DNA from 4 places in the Paenibacillus sp. 2KB_20 genome. Region 1 is predicted to be linked to each of the others. Evidence: predicted binding sites of a transcription regulator. Region 1 holds the regulator's gene; each other region holds the start of a gene.
What was found. The regulator Rex, encoded in region 1, represses fermentation and respiration genes when NADH is low (regulators of the CRP and FNR family bind a similar motif). The targets are predictions, from matches to a motif close to TTGTGAAATATTTCACAA.
Positions count from the first base shown of each region.

Region 2: AB4124_RS18420 (cytochrome ubiquinol oxidase subunit I) is a predicted target of Rex. The motif match lies at 6,623-6,640, and genes of this name have one in related genera.
Region 3: AB4124_RS13300 (cytochrome ubiquinol oxidase subunit I) is a predicted target of Rex. The motif match lies at 5,357-5,374, and genes of this name have one in related genera.
Region 4: ric (iron-sulfur cluster repair di-iron protein) is a predicted target of Rex. The motif match lies at 1,931-1,948, and genes of this name have one in related genera.

Region 1 is NZ_JBFRHH010000003.1:38,193-46,367, reverse strand. It holds gene panB (3-methyl-2-oxobutanoate hydroxymethyltransferase) at 1-157, shown strand, start outside; gene panC (pantoate--beta-alanine ligase) at 154-1,044, shown strand; gene panD (aspartate 1-decarboxylase) at 1,037-1,420, shown strand; gene AB4124_RS09425 (hypothetical protein) at 1,542-2,171, shown strand; gene dinG (ATP-dependent DNA helicase DinG) at 2,343-5,219, shown strand; gene AB4124_RS09415 (redox-sensing transcriptional repressor Rex) at 5,292-5,957, shown strand; gene AB4124_RS09410 (amidohydrolase) at 5,932-7,233, shown strand; gene AB4124_RS09405 (cell wall elongation regulator TseB-like domain-containing protein) at 7,265-7,783, shown strand; gene AB4124_RS09400 (hypothetical protein) at 8,048-8,175, shown strand, end outside.
Region 2 is NZ_JBFRHH010000006.1:368,721-376,895, reverse strand. It holds gene AB4124_RS18440 (response regulator transcription factor) at 1-484, opposite strand, end outside; gene cydC (thiol reductant ABC exporter subunit CydC) at 552-2,282, opposite strand; gene cydD (thiol reductant ABC exporter subunit CydD) at 2,279-4,054, opposite strand; gene AB4124_RS18425 (cytochrome d ubiquinol oxidase subunit II) at 4,124-5,140, opposite strand; gene AB4124_RS18420 (cytochrome ubiquinol oxidase subunit I) at 5,137-6,501, opposite strand; gene AB4124_RS18415 (TetR/AcrR family transcriptional regulator) at 6,943-7,542, opposite strand; gene gap (type I glyceraldehyde-3-phosphate dehydrogenase) at 7,763-8,175, shown strand, end outside.
Region 3 is NZ_JBFRHH010000004.1:254,377-262,551, reverse strand. It holds gene AB4124_RS13320 (MFS transporter) at 72-1,316, shown strand; gene AB4124_RS13315 (TetR/AcrR family transcriptional regulator) at 1,476-2,066, shown strand; gene AB4124_RS13310 (NAD(P)H-dependent oxidoreductase) at 2,127-2,786, shown strand; purine riboswitch at 2,894-2,995, shown strand; gene ade (adenine deaminase) at 3,366-5,168, shown strand; gene AB4124_RS13300 (cytochrome ubiquinol oxidase subunit I) at 5,457-6,860, shown strand; gene cydB (cytochrome d ubiquinol oxidase subunit II) at 6,847-7,863, shown strand; gene cydD (thiol reductant ABC exporter subunit CydD) at 7,863-8,175, shown strand, end outside.
Region 4 is NZ_JBFRHH010000013.1:30,029-38,203, forward strand. It holds gene AB4124_RS27155 (chondroitinase-B domain-containing protein) at 1-1,055, shown strand, start outside; gene AB4124_RS27160 (Ger(x)C family spore germination C-terminal domain-containing protein) at 1,080-1,613, opposite strand; gene ric (iron-sulfur cluster repair di-iron protein) at 1,978-2,676, shown strand; partial or broken gene AB4124_RS27170 (transposase) at 2,820-3,011, opposite strand; gene AB4124_RS27175 (aldehyde dehydrogenase family protein) at 3,307-4,761, shown strand; gene AB4124_RS27180 (methyl-accepting chemotaxis protein) at 4,780-5,649, shown strand; gene AB4124_RS27185 (GntR family transcriptional regulator) at 6,077-7,228, shown strand; gene AB4124_RS27190 (MBL fold metallo-hydrolase) at 7,262-8,080, shown strand; gene AB4124_RS27195 (extracellular solute-binding protein) at 8,122-8,175, shown strand, end outside.

The DNA of each region.
Region 1 (8,175 bases):
CGTCATCCGTGAAGGCATTACGCAGTATGTGAAGGAAGTGAAGGACCGCTCATTCCCGGCGGAGGAGCATGTCTTCAAGGCCGAGAATCATGAGGCTTCCGAAACGACAACAACATTATATGGAAGCAAAAAGGAAAAGGTGGGCACGACATCATGAAAGTGATTCGCACCATTGCGGAATTAAGATCAGAACTTAAGGACCGCTGGGAATCCGGCAGTGGTTCGGTAGGACTTGTGCCTACGATGGGTTATTTGCATGAAGGACACGCCAGCCTGATGCGTAAGGCGCGAGAAATGGCAGGTACGGTGGTTGTCAGTATCTTTGTCAATCCGATTCAATTCGGACCGGGTGAGGATTATGAGACCTATCCCCGGGATGAGGTACGCGATCTGGCGTTGGCGGAATCCGAAGGGGTGAATGTGGTTTTTATTCCCACGGTTCAGGAAATGTATCCCCAGCCGACCAAAACCAAAATCGCTGTATCGGAAATTACGTCTTTGTTGTGCGGGGCCTCCCGTCCCGGGCATTTTGACGGTGTTACCACGGTTGTTAACAAATTGTTTAATATCGTAAAACCTGACTATGCTTTCTTCGGAATGAAGGATGCCCAGCAGGTAGCCGTCATTGAGCAAATGGTTCAAGATTTGAACATGGACGTAACCATCGTGCCTTGTCCGATCATCCGCGAATCTGACGGCCTTGCTCTAAGCTCACGCAACGTGTATTTGAAGCCGGAAGAGCGGGAACAGGCACTTGTGCTGTCGGGCTCTTTGCGGACCGCTCAGGAGATGATCCAGCAGGGACAAGCGACAACGGCAGGAGAGATCCGTGTTCATCTTCGGGATTCTATATCCCAGTCCCCGCTCGCTGATATTGATTATGCAGAATTGCTCACTTTCCCGGAACTTGTTCCCGTGGAAGATTCATATCGCATTGCGGATGAAGGCAGAACCGTCATTATGGCGCTGGCCGTACGATTTGGCCGCACCCGTCTCATTGACAATGCGTTACTTCAACCAAAAGTAGGGGGATCCCATGTTTAGAACAATGATGAAATCCAAAATCCACCGCGCAACGGTGACGGAAGCCAATCTGAACTATGTGGGCAGCATTACCATTGATGAGGATCTAATGGAGGCTGCAGACCTTTTGGAGAATGAAAAAGTTCAAATCGTGAACAATAACAATGGCGCCCGTTTGGAAACGTACGTGATCAAAGGCGAACGCGGCAGTGGTGTGATTTGTCTGAACGGGGCAGCTGCAAGGCTTGTACAGCCTGGCGACAACGTCATTATCATTTCTTATGCCATGATGTCTAAAGAGGAATACGACAATCATACCCCAACGGTTGTGATCGTTGACGAAATGAATAAGCCGGTTAACACGGAATATCGTGAGGTTCACGCCGCGGTTCTCTAAATGGTCTCCTAAGAGCCAAAATGTGTCGGGACCTTAAAGGGATGAAAAGACCGACTTCTACAGAAAATGAGTTCAGGTCGACGCACTGATCTCATTTTTCCGCTAAGGGTGGGATGCAGCTATGTTTCAACATGTATTCGCTGAAATGAACAACATGTTAGATGAAATTGTGAAGCATTACCCTTCTGCTCAAGGTCCCCAAAAACAGGCGCTGGTACAGAACTGGAACATGCTCAAAAGCATGAGCGAGGGCATTATCGAGGAATGGCTCCATTTTGAAGAGAAGATGGCTATCTTCCGCGAGAGTGCCGCCTCACCTCCTGTTTTTCCACCGACCGAAGCGCCTGAACTGCAGCTTGATGCATTCATTCGCGGCCAAGGTTATTACAAGTTGTTGATGTTCCAGCCGGCTATACAGCAATTTGAGGTGGCCGCCACGGTATTTCCGGATAGCCTTCTGATCAAGCTGTATATTGCGATGTCCCATCTTTATTTGGGGCAAACCATACCAGCGTCCGATGTATTGGTGTCCATCCTGCCCCTGGCAGACAACAAGAAGATGCGAGCGATGATTTACAACGCGCTTGGATGCATCGAGGTGTTGAATGGACAACAAGGGAAAGCCGAGGAGCATTTTGCACTGGCGATTCACAGCGACCCGACACTTCCTGACCCCATTATCAATTTGGAGGTCTGCAAGCAGAATCGCGGTGAGCTCCAGTACGGCAGCCAATTGATCTCTTTGCTGTAGAAATCAAGCCATTACAAGAAGCGATGCCAGAGCTCATTACTGAGACTTTGGTATCGCTTCTTGCCGTATGGAGCGATGGAGGAGAAACGGGGGATTTTTTACCCGGAATGTTCAAAACCCGCAACTTCTGGTATGCTGTTAATTAGTCTGGAGGAAAGGGATTTTATCGAAATGAAATTTGCCGTATTGGATTTTGAAACCACGGGCAACCAGTCAGCAGATGAGATCATTCAGGTTGGACTGGCCATCATCGAAGAGGATCGAAGCATCTCCCGCGTATACGGCACCTATGTCAATCCCGGGATTCCGATCCCTCCTTTTATTACCGGTTTGACCGGCATTTCCGACAGTGATGTAGCGGATGCTCCGTCATTGGAAGAAATGATGATGGAACTCGTGCCCATGCTCGACGATGTCGTATTGGTTGGGCATAATGTCGCTTTTGATTTTAACTTTTTGCAAAATGCACTCGATCGCTGCGGCTATTTACCGTTCAGCGGCCGAATTCTAGATACGATGCACTTCTTAAAAATATGTTTTCCCTCGCTGCCTTCTTATCAGCTCGGGATGGTCTCTTCTCATTTCGGTCTGGAGCATGACCGTCCGCATCAGGCGGACAGCGATGCGCTTGCCACAGCCTATGCACTGCTGAAATGCCTGGAGGAGATCGATGAGCTTCCTCTCCTTACCGTGCAGCGGTTAAGCGACCTGTTTGCCGACGAGGACAGCGACTTGGCCTGGTTCTTTGACGGCATCCGTGCTGACAGGGAGTTCCAGGCTGTACAAGCCGGAGACACCCATACGTACTATCGTCAATTTGCCCTGGCCGTTGACGATTGGAACGATATTGCGCCTGCCAGGGATGAGTCGGAGCCTAATCCGTTGGCGGATGTAAGCTTTGAGCAATACATGAATGATGTCCGTGAACGTCTAAAAGAAACGCTGCCTCATTATGAGAGCAGGGATGCCCAGGACATGATGTTTCAGGAAGTGATGCAGGCCCTCGATGATAATAAACATTTATTGATCGAAGCCGGCACGGGAACAGGCAAATCCCTCGGGTATTTGCTGCCGTCGATTTATCAAAGCGTGAAGCAGGAACAGAAGGTTATGGTAAGCACGCATACAATCAACCTTCAAGAACAGCTGCGTGACCGGGATATTCCCCTGCTCACCCAGGTTGTTCCTTTTCCTTTTAAAGCGGCTATTTTCAAGGGAAGAGGCCATTATTTGTGTTTGAGAAAATTTGAACATAAAATAAATAGAAGAGATTTTCATTCCCCGAAGGAAGATGTGATCACCGCGGCGCAGATGCTGGTCTGGCTGACCCAGACGGAGAACGGGGATGATGAAGAACTGAACTTTGGCGGTCGCGGAGGGGATTTCTGGGAGACGATCTCCAGTGATTCGGATTCCTGCCTTGGCCGTGCATGCCCATGGTTCCGCAAATGCTACTATCACAGGGCCAAACATGAAGCGGGCATCGCGGATGTTGTCATTACGAACCATTCGAAGCTGTTCACTGACGTAAAAGCGAATCATCAGCTGCTTCCGAGTTATGAACGTCTCGTCATTGATGAAGCGCATCATCTGGAGGATGTCGCTGGCAAGCACCTTGGCTTGCAGATGAAATATTTTTCGGTGGTCCATACGTTGACTCGTATGTACAAAGACAGCCGCAGCGGTCAGCTTCCGGCTCTTCGCCAGCTGCTGCAAGCATCATCGCATGAGAAGGCTGTCGAGTGGTCCTCCATCATAGACCGGATTTATCCGGATCTGATCACCGCAAAAGAGAATTGGGACCGGCTCAGCGATCAATTGTTCGGACTGCTTCCGGAACGCGGAGACGCGACTCCGGGGGATGCCGGTCAATTCTCGCTTCGCTTATCGCCTCTGAAGAAGCCGAAGGATTGGGATTCGCTGGCCGAGCTCGAGCATCAAATTCATGTGACGCTGGGCGATGTCGTTCGCAAGGGTGACAAGCTGATCGCCGAGATGAAGGAAGATCTGGACGACTACAGCGCGGACAGTTTGTTAACAGACCTATCGGGTCTGTTTAAGGACCTGGCCGCACACCGCGAGGACCTGAGGTCTTTCATGGCTCTGAATGATGAAGGCACGGTATACTGGATGGAGGCTAACGGGAATTTCCGCGGCAAATCGCTGCAGCTTTATGCAGTGCCTGTAGATGTTAGCACCCACTTGAAGGAATTGTTTTTTGACAAGAAACAAAGCGTGATCCTGACATCGGCGACCTTGTCGGTGGATAAATCGTTTCAGTTCATGATCGAGAACTTGGGTCTTCAGGAAGCGGCAGATAGCGGCAACCTGAACACGGTTCTGCTGCCGTCCCCGTTTAATTACAGGGAGCAGGCCCTCCTTGTCGTGCCGCGCGATTTTCCGAGCGTGAAGGGCTCGGTCGGGGATGCACTCTTTGTGAATACACTTGTGCAATCATTGGCCGATACGGCAATCGCTACGCATGGCCGCATGCTTGTGCTGTTCACTTCGTACCGCATGCTGCGTCAGGTTCACGAGCCGTTGAAGGAGGCGCTGGCATCCAGCGATATTACGGTACTGGGACAAGGGATGGACGGAACCAGCCGTACCAAGTTAATCCGGAGATTCCAGGATAGCAGTGCTTCGGTCCTGCTGGGTACGAGCTCCTTCTGGGAAGGGGTAGACATACCCGGGGAGGCGCTCACTTGCCTTGCGATCGTCCGGCTGCCGTTCCAGCCGCCGAATCATCCCTTGGTCGAAGCCAAGAGCGAATTGCTGCAGCAGCAGAAGAAGAACCCGTTCATGAAACTTTCGGTTCCGCAAGCGGTCATTCGCTTCAAACAGGGATTTGGCCGACTGGTGCGGACCGCGCAAGATAAGGGGATTGTCATTGTCTACGATACCCGGGTCATTGAATCCTATTACGGGAAATATTTCTTATATTCTTTGCCGGGGCCGAAGATGGAGCACATGCCGACAGAGGGGATCGTTCCCCGAATTACGGAATGGCTGCAGGAAGAGGCAGGCATAGAGAACCAAGCTGAATAAAAGTGAAACAATGAACGAAATGATCTGTCACAAAAAAATGTAGTTATTAACCTATTATTAGGGGGAGCATGAATGAAATCGGAAAAAATTTCGGAAGCCGTGGTCCGCAGATTACCTGTATACTTGCGCTATTTGAATGAGCTTCAGAAAAGGGAGGTCTCCACGGTTTCCTCCCAGGAACTGGGACAAAAACTGGACCTCAATCCTGCTCAAATTCGTAAGGACCTAGCGTATTTCGGTGATTTTGGACGGAAAGGGATCGGATATGACGTATCTTATCTGATCGAGAAAATTCGCCAGATTCTAAAGCTGGACCAGAAGATCAATGTCGCATTGATTGGGGCCGGTAATCTTGGACATGCATTATCGAATTACAATGCATTTCTGAAGGACAATATGAAGATTGTGGCGGTTTTCGATTCGTATTCTCCCAAAGTTGGTATGAAAATTAACAATTTGGTTGTACAGCCGATGGAGGAACTGGAGAAGACGGTTCATGAGTACGGCATTCGTATCGGGATAATCACCGTTCCGGATTTTGAAGCGCAGAATGTAGCCAATCAGCTTATCGCCGCAGGCATCGAGGCTATCCTGAATTTTGCGCCAACCATCCTGAAAGCCCCATCCCATATCAGGATTCATACGGCTGATTTTACTACAGATTTGCAGAGTTTGGCCTATTATTTGGATAACGGCAAGGAGGATGCAGGACATGACGATAACGAAGTGGATGGTTAAGAACGGAACGTTTGCGGTATTAGAGGAAGGAAGAACCGTGCTACGCGGATATATGGTTGTGGAGAATGACCGGATAACCTATCTGGGTGAAGAAGAGCCAACCGTCCAAGAGGGAACAGAAGTTATCGACGGAACTCATCTGTTTTTCCTACCGGGGTTAGTGAACACGCACGGACATGCGGCGATGTCCCTGCTCCGCGGTTATGGCGACGATCTGGCACTGCAGGTATGGCTTCAGGAAAAAATGTGGCCTATGGAAGCCAAATTCACGGCCGACGATGTATACTGGGGAACCGCACTCTCCGTGCTGGAGATGATCAAAGGCGGAACCACGACATTTGTGGATATGTATGATCATATGGATCAGGTTGCCAAGGTTGTGCAGGACTCAGGAATGCGCGGCGTCCTAATGCGCGGCGTCATCGGATTATGTCCGCCTGAGGTACAGCAGCAGAAGCTGGATGAGGCGGTGGCATTCGCAAAAGACTGGCATGGCAAGGCTGACGGGAGAATTACGACGATGATATCGCCGCATGCACCTTATACGTGCCCGCCGGATTTCATCGAAAAATTCGTTCAGGCATCGCATGATTTGAATCTGCCTTTGCATACGCATATGTCCGAAACGGAAACGGAAGTAGCTCAGAATGTAAAAGACTACGGACTTCGCCCTGTTGCCCATTTGGAGAAGCTTGGCATGTTCTCCCGGCCAACGCTGCTTGCGCATGCCGTCCATCTGACCGATGAAGAAATCGAAATCCTGGCCAAGCATCAAGTTATGGTGTCGCATAATCCAGGAAGCAATTTGAAGCTTGCCAGCGGCATTGCACGCGTGCCTGCACTGCTGAAAGCTGGGGTCACTGTGTCATTGGGTACCGATGGACCTGCGAGCAATAATAATCTGGATATGTTTGAAGAGATGCGACTGGCTGCACTGATCCATAAAGGTGTAAGTGGGGACCCAACAGCCATTCCAGCATCCGAAGCGCTTCGGATGGGAACAGAGTATGGAGCCCGATCGGCGTTCCTTGAGGATATCGGCACACTTGCGGTAGGAATGAAAGCAGATATGATCGCACTGAACACGGATCAAGCGCACTTCCTTCCACGGACCGATTATATTTCACACGCTATCTACTCAGCCAGTGCGAAGGATGTAGAGCATGTATGGGTTGACGGCAAGCAGGTCGTGAAGAATGGCGCGAGTCTTACTCTTGATGAGGAACGTATCCGCCGGGAAGCGCAGCGTGCCTTTGAGCGTCTTACAACCCTCTAGGGAATAATCAAGGGGAGCGAGGAAGACGGATTTGAAGAAAAAAACGAAGTGGATTTTGCTGAGTGTGTCCATCGTGCTGCTGTTGCTGCTTGGTTTACAGCTCTATTATTCATATGTTATGAAAGATACTTGGAATGAAGAAAGAATGGCAATTGTTGCCGCGAAGCAGCATGGCCAATTGGTTACGTCCGGGAAGACCTATAAATCGGTGTGGGGCGAGGATAATAACTATTGGGTGGTAAGCGGGAAGGATCAAGACAATCAAGATCGTATGGTATGGGTGAAATTTACGGATGACAACGTACCTGTTGAAGGTGCTGACGCTGTCCAGTCCGTTTTATTGAAAACGGGAATGTCAGAAGCCCAGATGCGGGATCAGATCTATAACGAATTGCCTGGCGTTGAAATTAAGCGGTTGCTGCCTGGAATGTATGAGGGCGAGTATGCATGGCAGCTGCAGTATGAACACAACGGTCAGCGCGGCTATCGGTTTTATCGTTTTCAAGATGGTAACACCATCGGGAATGACATTATTCTTCCAAATCAATAAAAATGCAGTAAGCGAGGCGCCCTTTAAAATTCATAGGGTGCCTCTCTTTTTCTCCAACATGTAAGCGCATTCAGAAAGAATATGGAAAAACTGTTCTAAATATTTTCACAGACATGCATGAAAAAGTATATAAGATGTGATATACTCGTACTTGTACAAAACGAGCATATAAATTACATGCATCGAAATATATCGTTGTTATATGTACTATTGTGTCACAAAATGATAGACAAAATTTCATATAGGAAATGAAGGAGGAACTTCATGAAACTACGCATTGTACCTATCATGCTGACTGTCGTGATCTCAGCATCGGTTCTCTTTGGCGGATGGTTTCTGTATCGGCAGATGGCTTTGCAAAATCCGCTGGCAAATGTTGTGTCGCAATATGA
Region 2 (8,175 bases), on a different contig from region 1:
CATATTCTTTGGGAGTCAGATGGACCTCATTTTGTTTCACCATAACACGGCGTGCTGAAGGATAAAGTACAATTTCACCAATCATGATAGCGTTATTTAGAGAATATACACGGGTTATCATGTTTTGGATACGCAGCACTATTTCCCTTGGGCTAAATGGCTTGATGACGTAATCGTCTGCTCCGGCTTCAAAACCTTCAATACGGTCCCTTTCTTCCGATCGCCCAGATAACATCAGAATAGGTATATCAGGTTGTCTCTGTTTCATATACTTGCAAACCTCAATCCCATTCATGTCAGGCAGTAACCAATCCAGCACGATCAAATCATAATTTGCATGGTTCTCCCAATATCTTTGGATGGCTTCTATACCACTCGGTGCTTCTTCGACTATGAATCCCTCTAACTCCAAATACATTCGTAGGATGGTACGAATACGCGTCTCGTCATCAACTAGTAAAACTCTTCTATGGTTTGTCATCATTTTTAAACGCCCTCCTACGGCCTGAGTGAACCGAACCAACCGATTAGCTTACAGGAGCTCAAGCGTTTTAAACTCCTGATTCACCAATCATCTGTAGTTCAATCTGTTTTAACTTATAAAAGTATCCCTTCTGTTCCATCAATTCCGTAAATGAGCCGATCTCCACAATTTCGCCATGCTCCATGACAACAATCTGATCCATCTTCTCTAGACCGGTGAGGCGATGACAAATGAGAAGAAGTGTATCTCCGCTCGCTTGCTCGTACAATTGCTTTAGAACGCGTTGCTCGGTTACATAGTCCAGAGAAGACGTTGGTTCGTCCAGCAACCAAAGTTGTCCTTTGCGTAGCATGGCTCGTGCTAAGGCAAGACGCTGTTTTTCTCCATCGGATAAGTTTTCACCTTTCTCATAGACCACCTGGTTTAGCGAAACATTTGGTAATTGGGCTTTAGCAAGTACCTCCATTAGCTCCTCGTCAGAATGTTCATCTGCATTTTCCAACAGATTTTCGCGAAGCGTCCCTTTGAAAAAATGACTTGGTTGCAACACTACATTTGTCAATTCCCAGAGGTTTGCCTCCTCCAATTCGTTAATCAAGACTTTGTTTATGCGTATATTCCCCGATGTTGTTGTCCGCAGTTTGAGCAACAACTCGATTAACGTAGATTTTCCTGACCCGCTCGGCCCAACAATCGCTGTTTTAGAACCTGCAGCAAGATGTAGTGAGAAATTCATTAGTGCTGGCCTCCACTCCCCCTCATATTGAAAAGTAGCGTTGCTTATTTCAATTGATACAGGTAAATCGGTTGGCAAAGACTCAGACTTACTTAATCGCAATGTTGTAGCTTGAGATGGTATTGTTTCCGTCAGCCGATTGGCTGCATGTTCGCTATCTTGCTTATATGCAGGTAATACGGCCAAAGCAGCTGCCTCTTCGAAAACGGTTTGCGTGGCCATAACCAGCATGGCAAGAAATACGCCAGCAAGTCTTCCGTCCATAATCAAATAGGCACTGAGCGTCAGCACACCCCAAGCAATAAAAAATGTAACAAAAACATGCATGGATTGTCCCAGTAACAATTGGACAGCAGCTCGTTGCTGTTCAGCTGCCAATGAAGCTGAATAGCGCTGAAGTTGCTCCTCACGCTGTGCCAACTGCCCATAAATCTTTAAATCACGAAATCCATACAGTGTTTCAGTGATTTCCGTGGACAGTTTCGATCGCTGCTCGCGGACACGCTCATGTATTTTTCGTTGTCCCAACAGAACGATTCCAGGCACGACCAGTGAAGTCATCAACATTCCCAATACCATCAAACCAGCAATCCAGAAGGAATAGGAAGCTGTAAAAAGCACTGTTGCCAAAAACACCATAATTACAATAAGCGGCGGATATGCAACGCGCAGAAAGTAGTTTTGTAAACTTTCTACATCTCCAACTATCCGTGCAAGTAAGTCCCCACTTCTATTTTTATTCAGTATTCCAGGTGTCAAAGGGATGAGCTTAGCAAAAAAGGAAGTTCGCAAGCGGCTGAGGATGGAGAACGTCGCCCGGTGGGTATACAATCGTTCTGCATAACGGCTCACCGACCGGAGAAAACCAAGAAATTTCACAAGAGATGTAAGGATAATCAATGTATAGAGCGGTGGCGCAAATACCGTTTGAGAAATCAGATACCCACTTGCGGAAAAGAGAGCTACACCGGCTATTCCAGCAATAAACCCTCCTATTATCGAAAAGATAATATCCTTCCGCTCTTGAAACATCGCTTTTGAAAACATAGCCAGCTCACTCATGCTAATCCTCCTTTTTGTTGAACAGCGACCATTTCAGCATATTGGGGCAAGCGTTTCAGAAGTTCCTCGTGACACCCTGAATCCACGATCGATCCATGGTCTACAAACAAAATGCTGGTGGCATGTTGAATCGTATATAAACGATGTGCCACAGTAATCATGGTAGACGTTTTCGACAATGTGGAAATGGAACGTTGTAGTATGCTTTCGGTGTGCAAATCGAGCCCTACTGTAGGCTCATCGAACAATATGATGGCAGGTCGCTTCAAAAATGCGCGTGCCAAGGCCAGACGTTGCTTTTCACCACCAGATAGTCCACGTCCGCCCTCGCCAACGAATGTATCAAACCCCTTATCCAGTTGTGCTGCAACCGCTGTAAGTCCGGCTTCCTCTGCCGCTTTCTCGATTTCTGCCCTAGAAACGTCCCTACCTGCACCGATCGCAATATTTTCTTCGAATGTGCCTGCAAAAATGTAAGGGTGCTGTGTGATGTAGCTAACATGTTTAAACCATACTTCTTCATTATCTTGAGAGAGTGGGTTTCCATTAACCAGAATGATCCCCGAATCCGGTTTTAGCAAACCGGCAATAAGATGAAGCAGTGTCGTTTTACCGGCTCCACTCTTACCTACAATGGCAATGTTGTCCCCCGGTTTAAGAAACACACTTCCCGAGTGGAATTCAAATGAATCAGGAGCATACTTAAATCGTACATTTTTCAGTTCTATCGAAGGGGGTACTGGAAGTGGATTTGCATGTGACATTTGAAAATTTGGCATCCGATTGATTCCATCGCTTACATACGCTTCCACCATATTCTTCTCAAGCATACTCTCAATCTTACGGATCGCTCCCATGCTTGTTCGCCCGCTATGGAAAGCGGTGCCTGTATTTTTTAAGAGATTATAAAATTCTGGAACGAGTAACAGAACGAGAAAAGCGGTGTGAAACGTCATTGATTTGTATACAACCAACTGAATGGCCAACTCAAGGGCAACAACACCGATACTAAGCATCACAATGGATTCCAACATGAACGTATTCATGAATGCGATTTTCAAAATATCCATGGTTGTGTCACGATAGTTGAGACTACTGCGCTCTATCTCCTTTTGCTGACGCTGAGTTCGCCCGAATATTTTCAATGTAACCAACCCTTGAAGGGAATCCAAAAACGTACCGGAAAAGTTGGCCAGCTGCGCATATTTTTCTTCCGATTTATTTTTCGTCTTTAGCCCCACCAAGATCATGAATATCGGAATAAACGGAGCCGTAGTCATCATGATCAAACCTGAATTGGCATGTTGAGTAAATGTAACGATCAGGACCAAAATGGGAATTATCATTGCTTCCACCATTTTAGGGATGTACTGACTGAAATAACTATCCGCCTCATCTACTGCATCCAATGCTACGCTGACCCTCTCTCCTGTCTGTCCCTGAAGACTTAAACCCATGGAAACACGGGTCAAGTTTTGCAAAACAGATTCTCGCATGTTGGTCTTTGCAGTGGCAGCCATATGGAGACCAATTCTTCCATTAACAAATGATAACAATGTACGTAAAGCCATAATCGCCAAAAGCATGCCAAGGATCATAGCCACGGATGAGAAGGAGGCTTTTTCCACGAAGATACGCTGGACGGCTTCTGCAAGCAATGTAGCCTGACCAACAATGGCTGTACCAAGTGCAAAGGATATGATGCCAAGAAGAACAAGATATTTTCGTTGTGCAGACATGTGTTGAGCAATGAGGGTTTTTTTTCTCTTCACGTAAAAACTCTCCTCCTTCCGGAAAGTGGCCTTGAGGGAAATATTCCCTTAAGAAAACAATGTACTATTCTATTTGTTTCCTTTCACATAATCCGCATCAAACAGAAAAAGTCTGAAGACCAAGATCAATGAAGGAACTAAGAGACACATACCACCGATAAACGCCACAACCAGTGCGAATCCCATAGACGAAGAGGTGACACTATTTTGAATGGTGATGTATGGATCAAGAATGTAAGGATATTGTCCAATGCCGTAAGCAAAAAAAGCACTGAAGAATTGCAGCATGATGCATATAAACGCCATCCCGTAACGACCTCCTCGGTATAATAACCACATTGCAATCATGAAAAATGCAACTGAGAGCGCGAGTAGCCACCATAAATCCATCATATTTTGGAAATGCCGCTCATTGTGTTGACCCAAAAAAATAAATGCTGTCAGTGCGATAACAATTGTAGGCGTGCTCCAAAAAAGCGCATAGGTTCGCATCAATTTCAATGCAGCATGATCTTCAGCACGCGAAGCGTAAAAAGCCAGAAAAGCAGCGCTAATGAATAAAACAGATACAATGGCCAGGCCAACGATGCTCCAAGACAGTGGACTGCTCAAGAGTGCCCAGTAATCCAACGAGGCCGTCTCTCCTTGTTTCAAGATAAATCCGCCTTCGGATAATGTCAGTGCCACTGACAATGAAGCAGGAATAAGCACTCCGGTTGCTCCATACAGAAATAGATAAATAATATTATTTTTGGAGCCATAATTTTCAAATGCATAGAATGAACCGCGTATAGCGAGCAAAATGACCGCAAGACTTCCTGGGACAAGCATGGCTGATCCATAATAATAGGAGGTTTCCGGGAAAAAGCCGATCATGCCAATGTAGAAAAAAACGAAAAATACATTCGTGATTTCCCAAACTGGCGATAAGTAACGAGAAATCAGTTTATTGATTACATGGTCCTGTTTGGTTAAACGAGCATAAAACGCAAAGAAACCTGCGCCAAAATCAATGGAAGCGATGATGATATATCCGTACAAAAACAACCAGAGCACTGAAATTCCAATCAATTCGTAATTCATCATGTGTGCTCACCCTTCAATGTTGATTTGTCGCTTGCATGCTGCGTCCACGTCTCCATCTCAACTTCCGCCGGATTATTATTGAACATGCGACGAAGCACAAGAACACTAACGGTTCCCAATACAATGTATAGTAGAAGGAAAAAGAAAAAAAGGATCCTGACGCTTGGGGATGTCGTAGCCGCTTCCTCTACACGCATATATCCTCGGATAATCCAAGGTTGCCTGCCGAGTTCTGCGTAAAACCACCCCAGTTCAACTCCTAAAAAAGCAAGCGGTGCTCCTAATGCAATCATTCGCAGCATCCACTTGTTGAGTTCATTACGCTTTTTCCAAAGTACAAATAAGAAATACAGAAAGGAAATGCCTAATAATAAAAATCCAATGATTGCCATTAAATCGAAAAAATAATGAACCACGAGTGATGGTTGTTCGTCGATAGGAAACTCATTAAGACCCGTTACTTCTGCATTGAAATCTCCAAAAGCCAAGAAACTTAGAAATTTGGGAAGGTGGAGTGCTCCTATAATTTCATGCTCAACATTAAGCCACCCTAAAAATATCAAATCTGCGCCGCTTTCAGTTTCAAAATGCCATTCGGCTGCTGCGAGTTTTTCAGGTTGATGTTCGGCCAAAAACTTAGCTGATACGTCTCCGGCTAAGGTGTTTACTAAACTGAACACCAAAACGACAGCCATCATCAGCTTTAATGCTTTTTTGTGGTATGCTGAAACCCCTTTTCGAAGTATTGCAAATGCTGCAACACCTGCCAGCAGAGCAGCTCCTGTTAGATAGGCCGAACTTAATACATGAAACACCTTGGAGAATGTTGCTGTACTCAGCATTGCATGAACGGGGTCAACGGCTGTGAATAGTCCTCCTTCAAACGTAAATCCCCCTGGTTGATTCATAAATCCGTTTACTGTCGTGATAAATACTGCTGACATCCCTGCACCGACGACAATAGGAATCGTTAGTAACCAATGCATCATCGGGTTTTTAAACCGTTCCCACGTGTACAGGTAAATCCCTAGGAAAATGGCTTCAAAAAAGAAGGCGAACACTTCCATAAACAATGGGAGCGCAATAACATTTCCCGCAAGTTTCATGAAATTGGGCCATACCAAGGAGAGTTGTAACGAAATTGCTGTTCCTGTGACTACGCCTACTGCAACAGAGATAACGAACCCTCGTGACCACCTCTTTGCCATTAGAATATAGTGAAGATCTTTCTTACGAATACCGATAAACTCGGCGAGTGAAATCATTAATGGGATACCCACGCCAAGTGTCGCGAAAATAGCGTGGAATCCTAGTGTCATTCCAGTCACCAGTTTACTCCATAGTACCGTATCGATTCCCATATTTACTTCCTCCCTCCAACGCTGTTCCTGTCTACAAAATGAAAAATTAAAACATCAGGTTTAGACGTAAAACTTTACGACCTTCGGGGGCTAACATATGCTCTGCTCCTTCGTGAATAAAAAGAGAACTTTTTCACATAGTAAGTTGGCATTTCCCCAAATTTGTGAGAAATGCAGTTGAAATATTACAAAACCTGATATTTAAAATTTATTATATATTCGACGTTTAGCCTTGCAATCGTGGTCACGCCTTCTCCTCTAAACGTTCAAGTAAAGATCAATTCTTTCTTACAACTCCGTGAAAAATATAAAAACCACCCGTTCGGGCTATTGCTTAAGACAGCTTATACTTAAAAGAAACGATCCATCGAAATTCAAAATTCTGAACTTGAGTTGTCATCGATGATGCCCAGCTCCATTCCGATGTGCCAGGACACCAGATTAACAGGTCTTTAAGCAGCATTGCTGCAAATAGGATGAGAAGATTTTTTTATTCATTAGCATGTGCTTGTTATCCCCATCCAACTTGCTGAGCAAAATCCCTCCCTCCAACAAGGAAAATGCAAATGATGCTAGCGCATCCACATCCAGATCCTCCCTAAACTCCCCAGCTTGAATGCCGTCACGAATAATACTTTTCATCATATCCAAGAAGGTATGCAACCCTTGCCTTGCTCGACCACAAAGCTCCAAATGAGTATCGTCACTTTCTACAGCTGTATTCTGCATGGGACATCCGCCAATAAATGGTGGATCGTTGACGACATCCTCATAGACACGAAAAAAAGCAACCAACCTTCCTGACGCAGACTGCTCTTGATCGACCGCCTCGGAAAATTTTCTGGCGACCATACTGGCAGCATAATTGTAGGCTTCAAGCGCGATCTCGTCTTTACTGGCAAAATGTCGATAGATGCCCCCTTTCTTAATTCCGGTGTCGGCAATAATATCGTTTAGCGATGTACCGGCATATCCTCTCTGGTTAAAAATTTCAGCCGATTTCATAATGATATGTTCCCGTGTTCTGTCCCCTTTTTTCATGAGCTCCTCCGTATGAATCTTATTTTATTTCATTTGTTTTAAACGAATTATTCAATTCGGCCTTGCAATTCACTAATATCATGCTAATATAAAGATACCGATCGGTCTCTTTTCGCATTATACAACAAGCCATTCTAGAATGAAATAGCGCTGGGCCATTTTTATTTCATCACAGGCATTCGCTTGTTGGAATAAATAAAACTTATAGGGGGATTTTTCAATGACTGTAAAAGTAGGTATAAACGGTTTTGGACGAATCGGACGAATCGCTTTTCGCCGAATTCAAGATGTGGAAGGCGTCGAGGTTGTAGCGATTAACGACCTTACGAACGCTAAAATGTTAGCTCATCTGCTCAAATATGATACGACGCAAGGCACTTTTCACGGTGACATTGAAGTCCATGACGGAACCTTCAAAGTAAACGGCAAAGAGGTTAAGGTTTTGGCTAAGCGGAATCCTGAAGAGCTTCCTTGGGGAGAGCTTGGCGTTGATATTGTTCTCGAATGTACAGGCTTCTTCACCACGAAAGAAAAGGCCGAGCTTCACCTGAAAGGCGGAGCGAAGAAAGTCGTCATTTCCGCCCCTGCTACAGGCGACATGAAAACGATCGTATACAACGTGAACCATGACAC
Region 3 (8,175 bases), on a different contig from region 1:
TTCCTATCCTGCTGCCGGCCCGGTTGCGCTATAATGGCTAAGCAACGATTACATGAGGTCCGGAGGATATTATGGGTTCAACTTCGTTTCGGCAATTGACTGGCAATGCGCGGGGCTGTCTCGTCTATGAGCCGCTGTTTCTCATCCCTTACAGCATGTTCACGACGTACACCTCCATCTACATGTACCAACTTGGGGTAACCGAGACGGGAATCGGCTGGATTACCTCCATCGGTTTGCTTGTGCAGGTGCTTTCTTCGTTTCTCAGCGGGTATTTAACAGACCGTTTAGGCAGAAAAAAGGCGCTGCTATACTTCGACTTACTAAGCTGGACCGTGGCCACGCTGCTCTGGGCCATTTCACAGAACTTCTGGTTTTTTGTGATCGCGGCCGTGATCAACGGCTTTCAGAAGGTGCCGCATACCGCCTTTTACTGTCTGCTGGTGGAGGATACCGCACCGAAGGAGCGAACCTATGTCTTTACGCTGCTGCAGCTGATTAGCGTCGTGGGCGGCTTGTTTGCACCGATCGGCGGACTGCTGGTGTATCATTTCACGCTTGTGCCCGGAGTGCGCATCATGTTCGTGCTGGCCTGTATCCTGATGACGATCCAGTTCATTGGGCGCCATTATGCGACAAGGGAGACGGATATCGGATACCGAAAGATGAAGGAAACGAAGGCGATGAGCCTGCGGGAAGGGATGTCCGACTATGCCTTGGTGATGAAGAGCATGCTCGGAAATCCGCTGCTGCTGATGATCTTCGGCGTTTATATATTGTTCAATTTTCAGATGACGGTGAAGACGACCTACGTCTCCATCTTCATGGTGGAATATTTGCATTTGGGCAGCGGCCTGATCTCGGTTTTTCCGGCATTCTCCTCTGTCATTATGCTAATATTCATGCGGTGGATCATGCCCCGAATCGGGGAGCAGCATGTGCACCGGACGATGGTATGGGGATTCGTAATATCGGTATTGTCCAATGTCATACTGGTGTTTGCGCCGCAAGGGGATCTGCTGGTGCTGAGTTTGAGCACTGTCATTGCCGCCATCGGTACGATGATGACATATCCGTATCTGGAGACGGCGGTGGCCAATGCGATAGACGATGAGAACCGCGCCAAAATATTCGCGCTGCTCCAGGTGCTCATTCTTATTGTCATTTCGCCTTCCGGCATCATTGGCGGCTGGGCATATGGCATCGACCCGAGAATTCCGTTCTTGCTTGTTGCCGGCGCATTTGTGATCAGCATCCCGCTTATGATGCTGTACGGCAAAAAGGCAAAGGCAGCTCCCGTTGAAGCCGGAGTTTAGCTTGGGCATGGAGATTGAGCCAATGGCTAAAAAGGTTGAGTGCACGCTTTAAGCTATGGGAAGCGTAAAAATATGAATGAAGAGGCACTCCAGGCAAGGGGGAGCCTCTTTTTTGCGTTGGTTATTGCAATTTGGTTAGTGTTCACTTATGATATGAGCATGAAAAAGAAACCTCATTTCGATAGCAAGAAGAAGGATATTTTGCAGGCTGCCATGAAACTCTTCGCCGAGAAAGGCGTGGATGGCGTATCGGTGAAGGAGATCGGCGCAGCGGCGGGTGTAACGGATGCAGCGATCTATAAGCATTTTACGAATAAGGATGCCGTGGCTGCGGAAGCGTTCGAGGAATACTGTAGCAGTTATACGCGTCTGGTGGATGATTATGCTTCCCGGCCCGGCTTGTTTGCAGAGAGACTGTCGGCGCTCGTCATCCGGGTATTGGCGGCGTATGACGAGGATAAATACGGCTTGCTGCTCTTGTCCCAGCATCACGAGCTGTTTACGGAGGTGCTCAAGAGCAGGGGACGTCAGCCGCTGGACGCCTTGCATGATCTGCTTGAGCAAGCGGTGTTGCAGGGGGATATTCCGCCGCAGAACACGCGATTAACCGCTGTGTTGATCATTGGTGCATTCAGCCAGCTTGCAATCTCAACGATGCAAGGAGAGCTGAAGGAACCGTTGTCGCCGCTGGCACCTGAAGTGACGGCGCATCTATTGGCATTAACAGGTTTGGGAAAAGGTCGGGAGTGACCTTTTCTTTTTACCATGAGGTTAGTGTTTGTTAACCAAATCATGAGGGGGAAGAAACATATGAAAAAGGTTTTAATTATTCAAGGCAATCCCATTGAGAACAGCTATGGCAGTCAACTGGCAGAGGTCTATGCAAGGGGGGCGGCCGAATCCGGAGCAGAGGTGCGGGAACTGGTGCTTGCGGAGATGGAGTTTGACCTGAATCTGTCCGGTGGCTATAAGGGTAAACAACCGCTAGAGCCGGATCTGCAAAAAGCGCAAGAACTGATCTCTTGGGCGGATCATCTGGTGTTTGTGTATCCGAATTGGTGGGGCGGCATGCCGGCGCTGCTCAAAGGGTTCATAGACCGGGTTTTTCTGCCAGGCTTCGCGTTTAAGTACCGCCGGAACTCGCCTTTGCCGGAGCAGCTGCTCAAAGGGTTCATAGACCGGGTTTTTCTGCCAGGCTTCGCGTTTAAGTACCGCCGGAACTCGCCTTTGCCGGAGCAGCTGCTCAAAGGGAAAACGGCCCGTTTGATCGTCACGATGGATTCGCCATATATCTACTACCGCTTCTATCTCGGTCAGCCGGGACATCAAATGATGAAGCATTCCATTCTGAAGTTCTGCGGCGTGGGCACGGTTCGTGCCACGAACATTACGCAGCTTCGCAAAATGCCTGAAGTGGCAAGAAAGCAATGGCTTGAGCGTGTGCAGAGAATGGGTCGGAAATTGGCTTGAGCTGGCAGGGCGTAAGATAAACAGTTCCTTCCAATGGCTTGACTTCTCGGGCAGGAGGATTATAATTCATACAACAAATGAAACGAAAAGAGAATGGAAGAATAAGTTTAATCAAAATCAAATCTTGATGTATATGCCGGGGAATAGGGCCCAGGCGTTTCTACCAGGTTACCGTAAATGACTTGACTACATGAAGGTTGAGAATCCCACCACCCAAAGCCCGGCTTCGTAATGATTGAAGCCGGGCAGGAGGATCATCTTGATTGGAATCCGGCAGGTTTTAACGGATGAGGTGGTGTGCAGACTAGATAGCATACATTGCTGATGCACGGGATTTCTCTTCCTCTATGGATATAGTACAGGCACCCCGGGCAGATACGCTGCCCGGGGTGTTTGCGTGTTATACAGCGGATCGATTTTGTGTTTTTACCGTTCATGATAAGAAAAACGTCTATCGACGCACTTTAACAGATGATAGACCGCAATTAGATGAAGTTTTTATTGCGATATCAGGAAGTTAAAAGCTTCGAAGTGTATACTTTCTGATATCTAAAGAAAAAAGGGGAGCGTGCAATCATCATGAGTTCAAGCAAGAGACAGAAACGATACGAGGTTAGCCGGAAGCTGGGAAAGGTTTCCTTAGGACAGGAGCCTGCCGATCTGGTCATCAAGAACGGCACACTGGTGAATGTGTTTACAGGCGAGCTTCAGGAGCAGGTGGACGTGGCCATGGCATCCGGACGCATCGCTTATATCGGCAACGCGGATCATACGATCGGGGAAGGGACTCGGGTCATCGAAGCGAATGGCCGCTATATCTCGCCAGGCCTGCTCGACGGTCATATGCATGTGGAGAGCACGATGCTCACCGTGACCGAGTTTGCCAAGGCGGCTATCGTTAGTGGAACGACTGGGGTTTATATGGATCCCCATGAGATTGCCAACGTATTCGGCATGGAAGGTGTGCGCTGGATGCATGAGGAAGGGCAGCAGCTGCCGATGAAGGTGTTCACCACCGTTCCTTCGTGTGTACCGTCGACCTTTGATCTGGAGGATGCTGGGGCGCAGCTGGGCGTAGCCGACATTGAGGAAGGGCTGACATGGCCCGGTGTTGCCGGGCTTGGCGAAGTGATGAATTTCCCGGGCGTCGTGTATGGCGATCCGACCATGAGCGGGGAGATCGAAGCCACGCTGCGTGCGGGCAAGACGGTGACAGGACATTTTCCGGCAGAGGATGTCCGGATGCTGCAGGCATATATGGCAACCGGCGTAAGCTCCGACCATGAAACGGTAACCAGAGAGCAGGCCTTGGAGAAGGTTCGCCTCGGTATGCACCTGATGATCCGTGAGGGTTCAGCTTGGCAGGATGTGAAGGAAGTTGTTAAGGTTATAACGGAAGATAAGGTGCGAACAGACAATATTTCTCTGGTTACGGATGATGTATATCCGCAGACGCTGCTGAGACTCGGACACATGAACCATGTAGTCCGCCGCGCTATGGAAGAGGGCGTGGACCCGGTTACGGCGATCCAGCTGGGAACGATCAACGTGGCTCGTTATTTCGGCATGGACAATGAGCTTGGCAGCATTTCGCCAGGCAAAACGGCAGATATTTTGCTGATTGATGATCTGAAAAGCATGGTACCTTCCGTCGTGATCACGGATGGCGAAGTGGTTGCAGAGAACGGTCGACTCGTGAAGGCATTCCCGGTATATCAATATCCGGAAAAAGCGTTTAACTCGGTCCGGCTGCAGCGTTCGCTTACCGCGGATGACTTCCTGCTCCGCAGCAAATTCGATGCCGCACGTACGGAAGTGAACGTGGTCCGCGTCATCGAGAACAGCGCCCGTACCGCCAAAATGACGGCGGTGCTCTCCGTGCAGCAAGGGGTAATCCAGCCAGATCTGGATCAGGACGTGGTTCAACTGGCGTGCATTGAGCGCCACGGCACGACGGGACAAATTTCGCTCGGTTTTGCCAGCGGCTTCGGACTCAAGTCCGGCGCGGTTGCGTCCACGGTAGCACACGACAGTCATAATCTGCTTGTGATGGGTACGAATGCCGAGGATATGGCACTCGCTGCGAATGAGCTGGCGGCATGCGGAGGCGGCATGATCGTGGTACGGGACGGCAAGGTGCTGGCGAAAGTGGCGATGCCGATTGCCGGTTTGCTGGCGGACCGTCCGGTCGAGATTGTAGCGGAGGAAGTCGCTGCCTTAGAGGAGGCTTGGAAGGAGCTTGGATGCTATATCCATGCGCCGTTCATGACCTTCTCGCTGATTGCGCTGCCGGTGATTCCGGAAATCCGCATTACCAACCGCGGGATCGCAGACGTAACGGAATTCAAGCTCATCGAGACCGAGATTGGCGCGGTTCAATAAGATTGCAGATACACCGAAGCAGGTTGGCCTGAGGGCGAACCTGCTTTTTTGGTGCGTAAATACCGGGCTTGGCCTGTGAGTGGATGCCGCAAGCCATGTTCCAATTGATAATCCTCACATATTCCACCGCCTACTTAGTGATTTTCGTCACAAATTTATAACTTTTTGCCCCCGTTTCAGCCCTGATATTGTGATGTTTATCACAATCCTTTAGGGCGTGGTCTGCGACAATACAAAAAGAATCAAATTTGAAGTGATCACGTGAGCTAAAGAAAGGGGTATCTTAATATGGATCCGGTTATGCTGGCGCGAATTCAATTCGCATCGACAACCATTTTTCACTTTATTTTCGTACCGTTGTCCATCGGATTGGCGTTTCTGATTGCCATCATGGAGACGATGTATGTTGTCAAAGGCCAGGAAGTCTACAAGAAAATGGCTAAGTTCTGGGGAAAGCTGTTCCTGATTAACTTTGCGGTCGGGGTTGTGACAGGGATTCTGCAGGAATTCCAGTTCGGCATGAACTGGTCGGATTACTCGCGGTTTGTCGGGGACGTGTTTGGCGCACCACTTGCCATCGAAGCACTGCTGGCGTTTTTCCTCGAGTCGACGTTTATCGGACTATGGATATTCGGTTGGGATCGGTTATCGAAGAAGGTCCATCTGCTCAGTATCTGGCTGGTGTCCTTTGGCACCCTGATGTCCGCCTTTTGGATTCTGGCAGCGAATTCGTTCATGCAGCGTCCCGTTGGGTTCGAGATGAACAACGGGCGAGCGGAGATGAATGATTTCTTCGCACTGATTACGAACGGTCAGTTGTTGGTAGAGTTCCCGCATACAATCTTTGGGGCACTGGCAACCGGGGCGTTCCTCGTAGCGGGTGTGAGTGCCTACAAGCTAATGAAGAAGCAAGATTTGGATTTCTTTAAGAAATCATTCCATATCGCCATCGTGATTGGTCTCATCACCTCCATTCTGGTTGCGGTGTTCGGTCACCAGCAAGCACAGTATCTGGTGGATACGCAGCCGATGAAGATGGCTGCTGCGGAGAGCCTATGGGAAACGAGTGACGATCCTGCGCCTTGGACGGTCATTGCAGCCATCGATCCGGATAAGCAGGAGAACACGATGGAGTTTAAAATCCCGTATTTGCTCAGCTTTTTGTCCTATAGCAAGTTTTCCGGTGAAGTCATCGGGATGAAGGAACTGCAGGCGCAATACGAACAGCAGTATGGACCTGGAGATTATATCCCTCCTGTGCGCACTACGTTCTGGAGCTTCCGGATTATGGTGGCCGCAGGCAGCATCATGATTCTGCTGGGGTTGTACGGAGCATGGCTCATGCTGCGCAAAAAGGTCGAGAAGGCCGGTAAATGGTTCTTCAGACTGATGCTGTTCGGTATTTCACTTCCGTTCATTGCAAACACGTCGGGGTGGATTATGACGGAGATCGGGCGGCAGCCGTGGACGGTATTCGGACTGATCACCACGGAGAACAGTGTTTCACCGAACGTCAGCGCAGGCTCGATTCTGTTCTCGCTGATTATGTTTACCGCCATTTATGCGGTGCTGGCAGCCGTCATGGCGTATCTATTTATTAAAGTCATTAAGAAAGGACCGTATGCGGCGGAGGAAGATGACCACCACGCAAGCGATCCGTTTAATAAGGAGGGCTACAATGCTGTCTCTTAACGAACTGTGGTTTGTGCTCGTTGCCGTATTGTTTATCGGGTTCTTCTTCTTGGAGGGCTTCGACTTCGGGGTCGGGATGTCCACGCAGCTGCTGGCCAAAAATGATACCCAGCGCCGGGTGCTGATCAACTCGATCGGCCCGTTCTGGGATGCCAACGAGGTCTGGTTGCTGACGGCGGGCGGCGCGATGTTCGCCGCCTTCCCGAACTGGTATGCTACGCTGTTCAGCGGCTTCTACATTCCGCTTGTCTTTCTTCTGCTGGCCTTGATCGGACGCGGGGTGGCCTTTGAATTCCGCGGCAAGGTGGGCGATGTTCGCTGGAAACGGGTGTGGGACGGTGCAATCTTCACCGGCAGCGTGCTTCCGCCATTCCTGCTTGGCGTTGTTTTTGCCTGCCTGATCCAGGGGCTCCCGATTAACGAAGAGATGCAGCTGCATGCCGGATTGTTTGATGTTGTGAATGGCTATACTGTGGTTGGCGGGCTGACGATGGTGATGCTCTGCCTGCTGCATGGCTTAATGTTCACAACACTGCGCACGATGGGGGATCTTCAGGAACGGGCCCGCCGTATGGCCCGGAGACTCCTGCTTCCCGTAGCAGCCCTGTTCGTGGCATTCGGGGTGATGACGTATTTCATGACCGATGTCTTCGAGAAGCGTGGCGTGGTGTTAACCGTGCTGCTGGTGCTGGCTCTGCTCGCATTCTTACTGGGCGGATATTTCATGAACATCAAGCGGGACGGCTGGGCTTTCGGGATGACCGGGGCGGTTATCGCTCTGCTGGTAACGTCCGTGTTCGTGGGCTTGTTCCCGCGCGTGATGGTCAGTTCCATCAATTCGGCATTTGACCTGACTATTTATAATGCGGCCTCCGGACCGTATTCTCTCAAGATTATGACGATTGTGGCGGTAACGCTGCTGCCATTCGTATTGGGCTATCAAATTTGGAGTTACTTCGTTTTCCACAAACGGGTACATGAGAAGGAGCATCTGGAGTACTGATGGGAAAAGATCTGCTAGGATACAAAGGCGCCAAGACGGTATTCTTCCTTGTCGCCGTATGTACCCTGGCACAGAGCATGGCCATCCTCCTGCAAGCCAAGTGGCTGGCGGAAGCCATATCCGCCTTGTTTGCCGGATCAACGCTGCAGGAGCAGGGGGAGACCATTGCCTTGTTCCTGCTTGCATTTCTGGCACGCCACGGCATCTCAGCCGTGCAGCAAGGAATCGCACAGCGCTTTGCCGAGGAGACGGGCACGAGCCTGAGGAAGCAGCTGCTGGATGAGCTGTTTCGGAAGGGGCCGTCCTTTGTCC
Region 4 (8,175 bases), on a different contig from region 1:
GCGCAGTCCTGATTTATGATGGTGAAGGGCATAGTGGACAGCATATATCGCAATACGACGTCATTGAGTATAATTATTTTCACGGGATTGGTCCCCGGGTAACCAACGGGTTGGAAGCCATCAGGCTTGGACTTTCCAGTACCTCGCTCTCTTCCGGTTATATTACGGTTCAGTACAATTTGTTTGACGGGTTTAACGGTGAAGATGAAGTGATATCGGTGAAGAGCAGTGACAATATCATACGGTACAACACGATTCGTGATTCATACGGCGGTATTGTGTCGCGACATGGAAACCGCAACAGCTTCTACGGCAACCATCTGATTGGCGATGGAGTGACACCAGGCAGCAGCGGGTTCCGGATATACGGCAACGATCACAAAATCTATAACAATTACATGGAAGGTCTTACGGACAAAGTGATTCGTCTTGATGGCGGAACACATGATGGCGGACCGGAAGGCAGTACGAATCCAATCGTTCGTTGGGGTGGAAACCAAGAGCAAACGGCAAGGCTTGGCGATCTGCCGGCCGAACAAAGAACGGAACTTTTGCGCGGACATTGGCGGCAGTATAACGTTCAGATTTACAACAATACAATCGTGAATGTCGGCAACCAAACGACAACTTTCAATCTGGGCGGCAGAACCTATCAGCCGGTAGGGACTAAGATTTATAACAATCTGATATTTAGCCATGCAGGGACGATATTTCAGGAAACTGATGCGGTGATACAGGCACCCGAACAGGAACGGGCTGAGTACAAGGGAAATATGCTCTCGGGGAATGCACCGATTTCTAACAACCCCATCGTGGACAGAGGGATGACCAAACAAGAGCTTCATTTGGTGCGCAGTAAGGACGGTCTCATTCGATTATCCGTCTATAGTCCAGCCGTAGACGCTGCCCTGACTCCATTCGTTGCAGCGGACGACATGGATGGCCAGATCCGCTATATACCTGACGTGGGTGCAGACGAATATGCGCCAGGCAAGCAGCGATCCAATCCTCCGCTTACCGTCCATGATGTCGGCCCGGAAGCCTGGATGAAATGAAGGTGAATACCATGACCGGCACCATCATTCTGCCTTCATCCCGATTCTTCGAACTTTGGACGTCACACGATAATCAAAGGTTACGCTTTTATAGATTTCACCCCATTGCTCTGCAGATTTAACATGGCTTTTCCAATACGATGGTTCTTTGGCTCTTACCAATTCGCCGAATCCGAATATATCGGATTCTTTTTTTTGCGTCTTTTGGATTAATCCGATTAATAATTCTGTAATGGAACGTTCATTCTCGCGAGCAATTTCCTCCAGAATTTTCGAGTTATCTACCGGGATGGTATCAGAGTTTTTTTCTTCGATATTAATCTCCGTTGTCGCCGTGATCGTAAAATGGGGCATACCGTTCTTGATATCAACTTTAATTTCCGATTCCCGGTTCGTCGCATGGATTGTTACGACCTGGGAATCGTCCCCAATATGGATAATTCCCCGGTATCCTGCCGGACTGATTCCCTTGATGACCAGGTATCCGGCAATTTCAATTGGTTTTGTCACACCTACCATTTTGGCTCCTTTAAAAAAAGCCATTCCGCTGATTTCCACGTTTTCCCCCTTCATGATTTTGATATAAGGCAGAAATCTCTCCTGACCTTTCTTCGAGGAATTGCTCCAGAACGTCCCAATGTAGTTAATCGCCTCGTCCAGCCCTTCAATGGCTACGACGGATTTCCCCCTTAGCAGGTTGTCGGTCAGAACGGAGATTTTCCTTTCCGAATACCCCTCGCTAGAAAGAAGAAGTCTAAAAAGATGTTGTCTTGGCTCCCGTAGTTCTCCGATCCTGATCGTTCACATAGTGTTAGATTTTGGTATGACTGCAATCACATATACGAAGATAGGAGTTTCATATACTTGGGTTGTAAGAGTGAAATAGTTCACAAAGACGCATTTAGTCTAAGGAGGTTTGAACATGAGTTCATTCACGCTTCAGAGTCAGGTATCCGATATCGTTACATCCATTCCGCAAACCGCGGATTTATTCCGATCACTTCGCATTGATTTTTGTTGTGGAGGGCAGGTGCCTTTAGAAGAGGCGGCTAAACAGCGCAATTTGGAACCCGCCGCCGTTTTAGAGCAGGTTCGGTCCGTGGAGAGCAAGTTTGCAGATTATCAAGAAAGCCGTCCGGCTTCACTGAAGGAATCCGAACTGATTGAATACATCCAGCAGAAACATCATGCCTTCTTGCGGGATGAATTACCTGCTTTAACGCCGTATGTGACGAAATTAGCCCGCGTTCATGGGGAGCATCATCCCGAACTTCTTCGGGTGCAGGAGCTTTTCTCCGATCTGAAAAAAGAACTGCTGGATCATACGAAGGATGAAGACGAGCATGTATTTCCGCTCATTTTGAAATTTGTTGCAGAGCCTAACCACCAGGCTGCAGCGGAGCTTAAGCCGCATGTGTCTGAACTGGAACATGAACATGCTCAAGCAGGCAAACTGCTTCAGGAGCTCCGGGAAGTAACCGCTGATTTCGAACTTCCGTCGGATGCCTGCGGTACGTATCGGTTGGTCTATCAACGGTTGGCGATGCTTGAAAAGGACACCTTCGAGCATATCCATCTGGAAAACAACATCTTGTTCGAACGGATTCGTCAAGCGGTATAACCTTGATGACCGTGTGAAAGTGAATTAACGTATGCTGGATGAATATTAAATACAAAATAACGTGGCGTCCCAAAAGTAGATTTAGTTGCTTGACGTACGGCTCTCAGAAACAGAAAGTGTGTCAAATAAAGCCATGGCGGTGCTCAGGATGTTATTCCCACACCGCTATGGCTTCTGTTTTGATCATTGGCCGCCTTCTTGAGCAAATTATGGGCAAGCGAAAGCCGAGGGAGACCTCCAGGCTCACGGTCTCCCTCGGCTTTCGTACATGTTTTTTTGAGCGGACAACCTTCGCAGCTTTCGCTTCGATAGATCCGCTTCCGTAAGAAACCGGAGGACGAATCGATTCCGGACAAGCGTCAGCGCTCGCCTTTGCCTCCACATTTCGTCCTTGCTCAGAACCATTCCAAGAAATGTGGGGGCAACAGCGATGGTAGGAACGATTCGTACATGGAGCGTCTTCTAGCAGCATTATTGAGACACCCCCGTTATTATTCTGCATTTATTTAACGTATAGACTCCCTTGCCCTAGGAGAGAGAAGTGGTCAAAGAAAATTCACTTAACAATTACCTGTATTTAGTCGATAATTATATTGATCAGTTGGAATTATTCGACACAGGAGGGTTCATATGGAATACTCAAAACTAGGAAAACAATTCATAGGCGGGGAATGGCGAGACGGTAAGAGCGGTAAAACGCTGCCTGACATCAATCCATACAATGATGAGGTCATTACTGCTTTTCAAATCGCAAGCGTTGCAGACATTGATGACGCATATCAGGCTGCCTATCAAGCTAAGCTGCAATGGGACAAGGTTAATGCTTACCAGAAACGAGACATTCTTGAAAATGCCGTTAAATATATTGAATCGCATGAGGAAGACATTTCATCCATTATTGTTCAAGAGCTGGGCGGAACGCGTCTGAAGGCGGCGTTCGAGATCGGTCTTGTGAAGAATATGATTAAGGAAGCGGCTACGTTCCCCCTTAGAATGGAGGGAAAGATTTTACCTTCCACAGAGGATGGCAAGGAGAACCGCCTGTATCGGATCCCGGCTGGCGTGGTTGGGGTTATCAGTCCATTTAACTTTCCTTTCTTCTTGTCCATGAAGTCTGTCGCCCCAGCATTGGGTGCTGGCAATGGCGTCGTGCTGAAGCCACATGAGGATTCGCCGATTACGGGCGGAACCCTGATCGGGAAGATTTTCGAAGAAGCGGGCGTACCGAAGGGTTTGTTAAATGTTGTGGTGACAGATATTAAGGAAATTGGCGATGCGTTCGTTGAGCATCCGATTCCGAGAATCATTTCTTTCACAGGTTCGACTAAGGTCGGAAGCCATATTGGTCAACTGGCCGTCAAGCACTTCAAGAAGCCGCTGCTTGAGCTCGGTGGGAACAGCGCGTTCATTATCCTGGAAGATGCTGATATCGATTACGCGGTACAAGCGGCGACATTCAGCAGATTCACACATCAAGGCCAGATCTGTATGTCGGCCAACCGGATTCTTGTACAGAAGTCGATCTATCAGGAGTTTGTAGATAAATACAAAGAGAAGGTTTCTACCCTGACAACAGGTGATCCGAGCGATCCGCAGACCATTATCGGACCCGTCATCAACCATCGGCAGGCAGAGACACTGCAGAAGCTGATTGAGAAGGGCATTGAGCAAGGTGCAGTTCCATTGGTGCGAGGGAATATCACCGGTAGAATGGTGGAGCCTACCGTCCTTGTCAATGTCAAACCGGATATGGAGGTAGCACAAGAGGAGTTGTTCGGCCCGGTTGTGTGCATCATCCCATTCGAAACGGAAGAGGAAGGCATTGCCATTGCAAATGATACACGTTTTGGCCTTAGCGGGGCTATTCACACCTCCAATCTTGAACGTGGTGTAGAAATGGCGAAGAAGGTCCATACAGGCATGATCCATGTGAATGATGTAACAATTAACGACGAACCCATTGTAGCATTTGGCGGAGAGAAGCAGTCGGGGTTGGGGCGTCTGAATGGGCAATGGAGCCTGGATGAATTTACGACCATGAAGTGGATATCGGTTCATTACGGGCAAAGGAAATTCCCGTATTAAGGGTTGGGGGAGATAGGCATGAATAATGTGACTGAAGAGCAAACACAGCATGAGCTGATTAGTGCCTTTGTAAAGGTAGCTCCATTACTGAAAAGTCTAACGAATGATGATATCACGATTGGCATTTATGATACGGAGAAACTTATCATTAATATTCCGGGCAAAACCTTCTCGCTGAATGTGAGCCCGGGGGACCCGCTTGTTGAGGGCGATATTGTCACCAATGCGATTCGGAATAATACAGCTTTATCGGCTGTCGTTCCGAAAGAGCTGTTTGGATTTCCGCTGGCTGCACGCGCGATCCCACTGCACGACGAACAGGGCAGGGTTATCGGCGGCGTAGGCATGGGGACAAGTCTCGAAAAAGCGAATGCGCTGTTTGAGATGGCCGAGAGTTTTTCGGCAATTGTCGAACAGACCACCGCATCCATTGGAGATATCAGTCAATCGATTGCTCATCTTACCGAACGTGTGACCGACGTAACGAACCAAATGACGGACGTCAGCTCCAGTGCGCAGCAGATTGGGAAGATTTCCAGCGTTGTTAAGGAGATTTCGGATCAGAGCAACATGTTAGGCCTTAATGCTTCTATCGAAGCGGCGAGAGCGGGGGAAGTCGGAAGGGGCTTCTCGGTTGTTGCCGATGAGATTCGGAAGCTGGCGACAAGCTCCAAAGAGAATGTGGACCAGATTAATGGTATCACGAAGAATATTCAGGAATTTTTGCAGCGATTGAATCATGCTTTTTCGGATATCCACACCCTAACCGATACCCAGTCAAGGGCGATTCAGGAATTCTCTACAACGATCCATGAGATTAGTATCAAAGCTGAGGAGCTAGCGCAGGTTGCTGAAGAAAGCCTACATGCAAAAGAAAACAAGCAATAGAAAATCACGATGCTTACGTACATATAGACATGGATGGCCGCATATCTTTTGCGGCTTTTTTCTTTTGACGGCGATTATTTTGTAGAAAAGTGACTTTAGACCAATTTTTCGATTCGTAGCGTATTTCATAGGCTCGATCGATTGAATCAAGCTCTAAAAAACCTACCTAACCGGCAGGTTTTTTTTTCGTTGATCGGGGAAATGGCAATAGCTTGCATGGTGTAGGGTACCTTGAAAGCAAACATATGAAGCGAATTAATATATCACTGATATATAATTTTTGATTCAGGACCGCGGCATTGTGATTTAACATAGAATTTACAAGACTTTTACAAATATATCATTGAATATGTCAGTGACATTCATTAAGTTTAAATCAGATCCCTTGCGGATTACGAGTCGACTCAACGATTAGAGGGATAATTTGATGAAAGATGTACGTTTGATTAAACAGAATCAATTATATCACCGGGTGGCTGATCAGGTAATCGAGATTATTCAGAGCCGTAGGCTGCGGCCGCATGATCCTGTTCCATCCGAAGGAGAGCTTGCCAAGCTGTTCGGCGTGAGTCGAATGACGAGCAAGCTGGCGCTTCAAAAGCTGGCAGAGCAGGGACTGGTGTACCGCCTGCCCCGAAGAGGGACCTTCCTTGCCCAGCCGATAGAAGGATTGATGGCCGAGGGAGGAACTTCTCCCCAGGTCATCGAGGCGGCGCCGAGTGTGGACAGGCCGTTCGGACAGATCGCACTCATTATGCCCCATCTATCCGATTACACTTCCAGAATCATCGCCGCCGCCGAGGCTGAAGTGCGAAAGCACGGGTGCGACCTCATTTTAAAAATGACGAAGGACTGCGACGATGAGGATCTTTGTCTGGAAAGGCTGGCCGAAGGAGGGATCACCGGTATCATTCTGTTTCCTCAGGGGCGGAAGACCTGCAGCGATCAGGTGCTGCGACTAAAGTTGCGCAAACTGCCGCTGGTGATCATCGATCGTATTTTCCATGAAGTGGAGATCGATTGCGTGTATCACGACCACTATATGGGCTCTTATCAAATGACGAAGTATTTGATCGAGAAGGGGCACCGGGAAGTCGGATACACTTCGAACCCGATCGACAATATCACAAGCCGGAAGGAACGGTATCAAGGCTATATCCAAGCGCTGCTCGACCATAAAATTCCGGTGAAGATCCAGAACATTCATTTTCGAAGCGTCGCTTGCGATACCAGCCGCATTAATGAGTGCGATCCGGAACAGGAGCGGTTTATTCAGGACAACCCCCGGATGACGGCCATCATGTGCGGGGATGACCATGTCGCCATCTCGACCATTCACACCGCACTGCAAATGGGGATTCCGGTTCCTGAAAAGCTGTCCATCGTCGGGTTCTCCGATATTCAGTTAGCGGCATATATTCCGACCCCGCTTACGACGGTTCGACAAGATACCGAGAAACTTGCCCGATCGGCCGTTGATTTGCTGATGAAGCGCGTTGGCAACTCCAACGAAAATCCAATCACCATTAAAATTCAAACATCGATTGTAGAACGACAATCCGTTCAGTCCAGGACGTAAAATGGATCACTACAGTGGCAAGGAGACATGACTTTGAAAATTCACTTTCTAGGAACTGCAGCCGCAGAGGGCTTTCCCAATGCCTTTTGCCGCTGCGAGCATTGTAACAAAGCGCGGGAGCTTGGGGGAAAAAATATCCGCACGCGAACTTCCGCCATCCTGGACGATGTCATCAAGTTTGACTATTCCCCGGATTCCTATATGCAGGCGCTGCGGGACAATATCGATCTGGGAGCAATCGAGCACCTGTTGGTCACGCATTCGCATTCGGACCATTACAATGCCGTTGATTTGGAATGCCGCAGGGAAGGAATTGCGCATGGCCTTCAGCATCCGATGCACATTTATGGGAATGGTACGGTGATGCATCACACGCGTGCCGCCATCGGCCGCTTTGAAGGACAAAGGTATCAATTCCATCTGTTGCGCCCGTTTGAGACCTTCGCTATGGGCGATGCAAGGGTAACGCCATTGTTGGCGGATCATGACCGCATGGAAACCTGTCTGTTATACGTGATCGAAAAGGAAGGAAAAAAACTGCTGTACGGGCACGATTCGGGCTGGTTCCCGGATGCGACATGGGCATGGTTAAAGGGCAAAAATCTGGATTGCGCCATCCTCGACTGCACGCATGGATATACGGGGAACTCCCGCGACCGCAATCATATGTGCGTGGAAACGGTGCTGGAAGTCCAGCGCGAGTTCCAAAAAGAAAATATCCTGAAGCCTGAAGGCCAAATCGTCGTCACACATTTTAGCCATAATTCCAAGCTGCTTCATGAGGATTTTGTCCGCATCTTCAGCCCCGTCGGAATTTTGCCGGCATATGACGGGTTGATCATCAACATTTAAACCAAATAAAATGACACGATCAAAGGAGAGTTAAGGGAATCATGAGAAAACTTTCAATGGCGCTACTTCTCATTATGTGTGTGATTGTATCGGCT